One region of the Bacillus sp. WC2503 genome, then DNA from elsewhere that is predicted to be linked to it. Evidence: riboswitches for the same ligand, from Rfam matches in the RefSeq annotation. Region 1 holds a riboswitch; each other region holds the start of a gene.

Region 1 (2,185 bases):
CATATGCTGCAGAACGGTCAACTTTCGTTGCATCTTTACCAGAGAATGCACCGCCACCGTGGCGAGCGTATCCACCGTAAGTATCAACGATGATTTTACGTCCTGTTAAACCAGCATCACCTTGTGGTCCACCAATTACGAAGCGGCCAGTTGGGTTAATGAAGAATTTCGTTTCTCCATCCATTAATTCTGCTGGAACTACAGCTTTAATTACATGCTCTTTTAAATCGCGATCGATTTCTTCCCATGTAACATCTGGATGATGCTGTGTAGAAATTACAATTGTATCTACACGTACAGGTTTACCATTTTCATCATACTCAATTGTAACTTGCGTTTTTCCATCCGGACGTAAGTATGATAATGTGTCATCTTTACGTACTTCAGTTAAACGGCGAGCTAATTTGTGAGCAAGCGAGATTGGAAGTGGCATTAATTCTTGTGTTTCATTACATGCAAAACCAAACATTAAACCTTGGTCTCCTGCACCAATTGCCTCAATCTCAGCGTCAGTCATTTGACCTTCGCGTGCTTCTAGCGCTTGGTCAACACCCATAGCGATGTCAGCAGATTGCTCATCGATAGATGTTAAAACTGCACAAGTTTCTGCATCGAATCCGTATTTTGCGCGTGTGTAACCAATGCCTTGAATTGTTTCACGAACGATTTTTGGAATGTCTACGTAAGTAGAAGTCGTAATTTCCCCCGCTACCAATACTAAACCAGTTGTTACAGTTGTTTCACAAGCTACACGTGCATTTGCGTCTTTTGATAAGATCGCATCTAAAATTGAATCAGAAATTTGGTCACAAATTTTATCTGGATGTCCTTCAGTTACAGACTCAGATGTGAACAGATGACGTTTTTTTGTCATGTGGTAAACCTCCCTACAGTAATTGTATATATTGTACGGAACTCATCCTTAATTTGCCACAAACTGCGACATACATTTATTCTCCCACACAAGCATACAGAAAAACCTTTCCTACTTAACATAGAGGAAAGGTTTAATTTGCTACTTGCATACTGCTTTTTGCCCTTTGCTCTTATCGTTCGAGACCATTAGCCTCGCACAGGTTTTAGCACCTATTCACATGTATTTACCACTACAAGTGAGGTTGCTGGGCTTCATCGGGCCTGTCCCTCCGCCAGCTCGGGATAAGAGAGTATCCGTCCCAACCTATACTAAAGAAATGATATTCATTTGTCAATTAATATTCACATTTTCCTGAAAGTTTTTCTCAATACGCCTGGAATGAAATATTAATAAGGAAATAATACATTCACACAAACAAAAATAAATAAATAGTATACATTATTTATATAATTGTGTTATACTCTTGATGGGGATTACGAGAAATATTTCATTAAATGAAAAGGATGGTATATAAATATGAGTACTGTGAATGTCCAAATCGGTTTACATGAATTATTGAACGGAAGCAATGCACAGATTCAACTAAGTGTTCCGCAATTAGTGGAAAAAGTATTAATGCGAAATGAAGGGAAATTAACTTCTACTGGTGCAGTTTCTGCTTCAACAGGAAAATACACAGGACGTTCTCCTAAAGATAAATTTATTGTGAAAGAAGCATCGGTTGCTGACAAAATTGCTTGGGGAGCTGTGAACCAACCGATTTCTGAAGAACATTTTAATAAATTATATACTAAAGTTTTAGAATACTTAAAAGAAAAAGAAGAGTTATTCGTCTTCAAAGGATTTGCAGGCGCCGATCGCAACTATCGCCTACCAATTCAAGTTATTAACGAATATGCATGGCACAATCTATTTGTACATCAATTATTTATTCGTCCAACTGAAGAAGAATTAACAACTCATGAATCAGAGTTTACAATTGTTTCTGCACCGAACTTTAAAGCAGATCCAGTAATTGACGGTACAAACTCTGAAGCATTCATCATGGTTTCATTCGAAAAACGTATCGTACTAATTGGTGGTACAGAATACGCTGGAGAAATGAAAAAATCAATCTTCTCTATTATGAACTTCTTACTACCTGAACAAGATATTCTTTCTATGCATTGCTCTGCAAACGTAGGTGAAGAAGGTGACGTAGCACTATTCTTCGGTTTATCTGGAACAGGTAAAACAACTTTATCTGCTGATCCAAACCGTAAATTAATCGGTGATGATGAGCATGGTTGGTCTGATAACGGTGTATTC
Region 2 (2,185 bases), 840 kb from region 1:
CTTTGGAGACGTTTTTTAATTCAATCATTATCGTCAGCTCCTACCAAGATGGTAAAACTGAACCATCAAATTTTTTCTCGATAAATTCTTTTACTTCTTTAGATTGATAAGCTTTCTTTAATTTACTTACAACAGCATCATCTTTATTTTCAGTACGAACAACGACCCAGTTCACGTATGGTGAATCTTTTCCTTCGCGGAAAATGGAATCTTTCGCTGGATTTAGTTTTGCACCTAATGCAAAGTTTGTGTTAATTGCAGCTGCTTTCACTTCACTTAATTGCGTTGGTAATTGAGAAGCTTCTAATTCAACAATCTTTAAATTTTTCGGGTTTTCAATTACATCCTTTGCAGTCGCTTTTTCTGTAGCCTTTGGATCAACTTTTAAAACCCCTGCTTTTTCAAATAATTTTAAAGCTCGAAGTTCATTCGTTGGGTCATTTGGTACAGCGATTGCATCGCCCTCTTTTAATTCTTTTACATCTTTTAAGCTTTTAGAATATACGCCCATTGGGAATGTTACTGTTGAAAATACTTCAGTTAATTTCATATTGCGTTCGGCTTTAAATACATCTAAATATGATTTCGTTTGATAGCTATTTACATCAAGACTTTTTTCATCTAACGAAACGTTTGGTGCTACGTAATCATTAAATATTTTTATATCAATGTCGAGACCGTCTTTTGCCGCAACTTCTTTAATCTTCTCAAAAATTTGTTCATGTGGTCCACCTGTTACACCGACAGTAATCTTTTTCTCGTCTAATATTTTTACATCTTTATCTGAATTTGCGCCACATGCGCCTAATAATAGTACTGCTCCGCTTACAATGCTCAATAATACTTTCTTCATCTATAATTCCCCCTTAATATACGTTCCAAAATAAAAAGCACCTCTCAAAATAAGAGAGGTGCCGAATAGACGAAATAGGTTCCTCTCTTATCTTCCAAAACGAAAACTCGTTTTGCAGGAATTAGCACCTTAGCTTATACGTTATAAGCTCGGTTGCCGGGCATCATCGGGCCAGTCCCTCCGCCACTCTTGATAAGAGTATGTATATGTAGTTTTTAAATATGGTACTAATAGTAAATCTAACAAAAGGAATTGTCAACTTTATTTTCTGAATATATTTTATTTTAAGGTAATCGAAACGTTTCCTTTCTTATGGCCCATTTCTACATACGTATGGGCTTCTGCAACTTCTTCTAATCGGTAAGTTCTATCAATAACAGGTTTTAGCTTTTCTGTTTCAACTAGTTGTTTTAGTAGGTTCATATCTTCTTTACTGACCTTTGCCATCATTCCGTTAACAGATACATATTTTCCATTAGGCATTAATGCGTCTGTACAAAGAGACTTTTTATATTTTCCAACTGCATCAAATATAATATCGTAGTTCTCGCCCTGTTTAGTAAAATCTTCTTTCATATAATCAATTACTTTATCAGTCCCTAAAGATTGCACTAGTTCAAAATTTGAATTACTACAAACAGCTGTAACGGTCGCGCCGAAATATTTAGCAAGTTGTACAGCAGCTGTTCCTACTGATCCAGAGGCGCCGTATATGAGCACTTGTTGCCCTTTTTTTATACGGCCCTTCCTCAGAAAATGCAATGCTGAAGTTCCGCCAAAAGGAATAACGGCAGCTTCTTCATATGTCACATTGGTAGGTTTTAATGCTATTAATCCACTTTCATGCACGCATGTGTATTCGGCATAACCACCAAGGTTTAGTTCTGTTAATGCAAAAACTGGGTCTCCTTTTTTAAATTGAGTTACATCTGTTCCAATTTCTTCGATTTCACCGGATAACTCTACGCCGAGTATAGGTTTTCTCGGTTTTCTAAAACCTAATATGATCCGCATAGGAACCCAAAATAAGAGGGGACTATTAAAGCCACGTATTCTACAATCTCCAGTCGATACACTTGTTGCGCGAATTTTAACTAATACTTCGTTCTTTTTAGGTTTAGGTTTTTCTACATTTTGAAGCTGGAGAACGTTTGGTGGTCCATATTGTGTACAAATAATCGCCTTCATAATAACCTCCTGAAATGAGTTGTTATTATTTACATCATATTTAAGATCTTCATTAAACATGTCTCTATATAGAGAATATAGATTAAAAATTATATAGATTTCATAGGAAAAGAGGTGATATTATTTTGGGAAAGGGGGCGACAT
Region 3 (2,185 bases), 3.8 Mb from region 1:
TTTTTCTCCTTCTCTAATTTTTTCATCCAAGGAGAATACGCATCTTTCGAGTCTCCCCAACCGTTTATATGTTTTGATAATTGATCCATTGTTATATTTTCTTTTGGTAAACTATTTTTCTTTACTAAATAAGGTTCTAGTGAATAAATATCTGGCGTTTGTTCACCGGCAATTTTTTTGTATAAGAATCGTACTTGAACTTTCCCTACTTCAGCTGGATCCGTTGCAGCCGTAGCAGACCAAGGTGAGTTTTCTTTTTGCATAAGTTGTAAATCTTCATTACTTAAGTCAATGCTGTATACTTTTATATCTGTACGACCAGCTTGTTCAAGTGCTTTAACAGCTCCTTTAGCAAACTCATCCCACGAAGCGAAAATGGCTTGTAAATCTCCTTCTTTCGGATATTTTTTTAGTAAAGCTTCTACTTGTGTTTGTGTATCAAGTGGTGTGTTATTACTAGCAGTACCGAATCGCGCAACTTCTTTTATATTTGGATACCGTTTATAAAAAGCATCAATGATAACGTTACGACGTTCCATTGGAGCAAATCCGCCAACCCATACGACTGCGATATTTCCTTGTCCATTCAAATCTTCTGCTAACGTTTTTAATGATTTCCATGCAAGACTATAGTCATCTTGATCAATAATCGTTACACCTGGTAAGCGTAGATCGTTATCAAACGCGACTACGGGAATGTTCGCCTGTAACGCTTTTTCTACCCCAGGTTTTAATGCTTCAGATCGGCCATGATCAATTAAAATACCATCCACTTTTGAATTAATAGCAGTATCTAAATTTGCAGCCATTTTTGCTAAATCGTTATCAGAATTGTAGACTTGTACACTACCGCCAAATAGCTCGACTTGTTTTTTGACGCCCTCAATATATTGAGAGGAAAAAGTTCCGATAGACATTTGCATAATTAATGCGATTTTTAATGGCTTTTTTATTTGCTTTGGAATTTCTGTTTGTAAATGATTTTCAACTGTTGTAGTTACTTTTTTCACCGTTTGTTGCTTTTGTGAAGAGATAGCATCTTGTTCATTTGTACAAGCCGTCAATGTAAGTAATAGAAAAATAAGTACGATGGAACACAATTTTTTCATAAAAAAATCCCTCCTAAACTAAGAAGAGAGGGGAGGGAGTGAAAATAAAAAACGCCTTTTCATATAGAAAAGACGTCTTATCATATTACTCTTATCTTTCAACACAACGTGTTGTAAGAATTAGCACCGTGCCCATAAATGGGTCGGTTGCCGGGCTTCGTAGGGCTCATCCCTCCACCTGCTCTTGATAAGACATCGAATATTTAACTATTTTGAATTATTCCATGATTCTGTACAGTTGTCAAATGTTTTTTGAAAATAAAAAATCCCTCAGAAAGAGGGATTTTAATGTGGTAAGAATATCAATTGATAAGCGAACAAGATTCCGAATACATACACAAGTGGGTGAACAGAACGGAATTTACCTTTTGCCACTTTCATAAGTGGGTATGAAATAAATCCAAGTGCGATACCTGTTGCGATACTTGATGTAAGTGGCATGCTTAAGATTACTAAGAATGCTGGGAATGCTTCATCAAATGAATCCCAATCGATGTGGCGAACTGAACCCATCATAAGACTACCAACGATAATTAGTGATGGTGCAGTAATAGCTGATACACCAGATACAGCGCTCACTAATGGTCCAAAGAAAGCTGCTAATGCGAATAGAACAGCTACTGTAACTGTTGTTAAACCAGTACGGCCACCAGCTGCAACACCAGCAGAAGATTCAATGTAAGCTGTTGATGGTGTTGTTCCGAACATAGAACCGATTGTTGCTGAGAATGAGTCAGATAGAAGAGCTCGTCCTGCTTTTGGAAGCTTTCCGTCTTTCATAAATCCACCTTGTTGCGCAACGCCAAGTAGTGTACCTGTTGTATCGAATAGTGTAACAAGGAAGAATGAGAATACAACGCCGTATAATCCGTAGTTAATTACATCAGATACAGCAGTAATTGGATTTGATACGATAATTCCTTCTGGTAATCCAGGCATTGATGTAACACCGTTTGAGAACGTTAATTGTCCTGTGAAGAAAGCGATAAGACCAGTTAATAGCATGCCGATAAATAGCGCACCATTTACATTTAAAGACATAAGGACAATTGTAATTCCAAGTCCAGCTAATGCTA
Region 4 (2,185 bases), 3.2 Mb from region 1:
TTTATCTATTTCTCAACAAATTACATTATTACTTGTATTAATGGTTACATCAAAAGGTATCGCAGGTGTACCGGGCGTATCATTCGTTGTATTATTAGCAACGCTTGGTACAGTAGGTATTCCAGCAGAAGGTTTAGCCTTTATTGCAGGTATTGACCGTATTCTAGATATGGCTCGTACAGCAGTTAACGTTGTAGGTAACTCTTTAGCAGCTGTAGTTATGTCTAAGTGGGAAGGTCAATATGACGCTGAAAAAGGACAAGCCTATTTAAAAGAGATATCTGAAAAGGGTCAAGCAGCTTAATTATAATATGAACAAGCTCTCACATAATATATGTGGGAGCTTTTCTATATATAGAAGAGGAGCGGGCGTAATGAAACGTAAATATGGTGACGGTTCTTCGTGGAAGCGACTAATAGAGAAGGATTATATGGTTAAGCAAGTAGAAGAGGGCATGCTAGGAATACTGGACATAAAAAAGGTGAGAGAACCTAGTTATAAAGAATATGATGGTAAAGAAATTTGTGTCGCAGGTAATGAGTATACGTGGATTCAGTATTTCATAAAAGGGAAAAACTTTGCGATTACAGCTATGTTAGATAATAAGGGGAATTTAGTACAATATTATATTGATGTGACGAAAGAATACGAAATAGACGACCGGGGTTTACCGTATTTTGATGATTTATATTTAGATGTAGTGCTATTGCCGAATGGTAAGATGTATGTATTGGATGAAGATGAGTTAGAGGACGCTTATAAAAATGGTGATGTTACAAAGGAAGAATATGAATTAGCCTGGCAAACAACGAAATGGATCATGGAAGCCATAAACAATAGTGAATTTTATTGGATTTCAATATTAGATAAAGAAATCAAAAAGTTAAAATGATTGGTGTATTCATATTTTTGTATAATTACCAAAAAAATCTATACAAAAAATAATTGACTTTTGTTTTGTAAGCGAGTAAAGTTAGGGAAGAAATTATTATTAAAAAATAAATATGAAACCTTCTTATAAAGAGAGGCGGAGGGACTGGCCCTACGATGCCTCGGCAGCGGACTCGATTTTAGAGTGCTGTGCCAAATCCAGCAAGCATGTGCTTGAAAGATGAGAAGAGCGTTCCTTATAGATGTATAAGACCTCTTCTCGTTGGAAGAGGTCTTTTGTTATTCATTAAAAAAAGGTTGAAACTAGGGAGAGATGGTACTTTGAAAGAAACGAGAGGAAATGGTTTAGCTTTATTACCACTTGGGATATTTTTAGCGCTATTTATTGGTTCTGGAATTATTACGGGTGATTTCTATAAATTGCCGATACTTGTAGCGATTTCAATTGCTGTAGGAATTGCTTTGGTGATGAATCGTAAAGAAAGTTTTAATGTGAAAGTAGAAAGATTCGCTAAAGGTGCAGGAAATCCGGATATTATGATTATGGTATTAATTTTTGTACTTGCAGGTGCATTTTCTGAAACAGCAAAAGGAATGGGCGGAGTAGACTCAACTGTTAATTTAGCGTTAACTATTTTGCCACCAGGATTTATCGTAGCTGGAATTTTTGTTATAGGTGCGTTTATTTCATTAGCGATGGGAACTTCAATGGGAACAATTGCAGCGTTAGCACCGATTGCTGTAGGTATTAGTGGACAAACTGATATCTCAATTGCACTTACGATGGCTACTGTTGTTGGTGGAGCGATGTTTGGTGATAATTTATCATTTATTTCAGATACAACAATCGCAGCTGTTCGTTCGCAAGGAACAGAAATGAAAGATAAGTTTAAAACGAACTTTTTAATTGTATTGCCAGCTGCTATTATTACAATTGTACTATTAGTAATAATTACTTCAGGAAGTGATACGCAGGTTAAAGCTCATAGTTTTGATTGGATAAAGATTTTACCGTATGCAGGAGTACTTATTACCGCGCTACTTGGCTGGAATGTACTTATTGTGTTAACTGGTGGAACTGTATTATCTGGCGCTATCGGTCTTATAGATGGAAGTTACACGTTGGAGAGTTTCTTTAAAAGTGTAACGACTGGAATGGGCGGTATGATGGAGTTAGTATTACTTGCTATTTTAATCGGAGGTATGGTTGAACTAATTCAATATAATGGTGGGATTCAATATTTAATGAATCTTTTAACGCGTAATATTCGTTCGAAAAAAGGCGCAGAGTTC

The links. Region 1 has a riboswitch for S-adenosylmethionine ahead of metK (methionine adenosyltransferase). Riboswitches for the same ligand answer to the same signal wherever they lie in the genome.
Region 2: linked by a shared signal. The riboswitch ahead of ACUN26_RS24900 (MetQ/NlpA family ABC transporter substrate-binding protein) and the one ahead of metK (methionine adenosyltransferase) in region 1 are both predicted to bind S-adenosylmethionine.
Region 3: linked by a shared signal. The riboswitch ahead of ACUN26_RS00665 (sugar ABC transporter substrate-binding protein) and the one ahead of metK (methionine adenosyltransferase) in region 1 are both predicted to bind S-adenosylmethionine.
Region 4: linked by a shared signal. The riboswitch ahead of ACUN26_RS03920 (Na+/H+ antiporter NhaC family protein) and the one ahead of metK (methionine adenosyltransferase) in region 1 are both predicted to bind S-adenosylmethionine.

Annotation. Positions count from the first base shown of each region.
Region 1 covers NZ_JBQYMD010000001.1:3,966,387-3,968,571, forward strand. Annotated here, with positions in the region: gene metK (methionine adenosyltransferase) at 1-874, opposite strand, end outside; SAM riboswitch class I at 1,044-1,165, opposite strand; gene pckA (phosphoenolpyruvate carboxykinase (ATP)) at 1,394-2,185, shown strand, end outside.
Region 2 covers NZ_JBQYMD010000001.1:4,806,556-4,808,740, forward strand. Annotated here, with positions in the region: gene ACUN26_RS24895 (methionine ABC transporter ATP-binding protein) at 1-28, opposite strand, end outside; gene ACUN26_RS24900 (MetQ/NlpA family ABC transporter substrate-binding protein) at 41-853, opposite strand; SAM riboswitch class I at 938-1,052, opposite strand; gene ACUN26_RS24905 (NAD(P)-dependent alcohol dehydrogenase) at 1,133-2,041, opposite strand.
Region 3 covers NZ_JBQYMD010000001.1:117,487-119,671, forward strand. Annotated here, with positions in the region: gene ACUN26_RS00665 (sugar ABC transporter substrate-binding protein) at 1-1,109, opposite strand, end outside; SAM riboswitch class I at 1,198-1,303, opposite strand; gene ACUN26_RS00670 (NCS2 family permease) at 1,395-2,185, opposite strand, start outside.
Region 4 covers NZ_JBQYMD010000001.1:723,591-725,775, forward strand. Annotated here, with positions in the region: gene gltP (glutamate/aspartate:proton symporter GltP) at 1-304, shown strand, start outside; gene ACUN26_RS03915 (DUF402 domain-containing protein) at 375-893, shown strand; SAM riboswitch class I at 1,014-1,119, shown strand; gene ACUN26_RS03920 (Na+/H+ antiporter NhaC family protein) at 1,214-2,185, shown strand, end outside.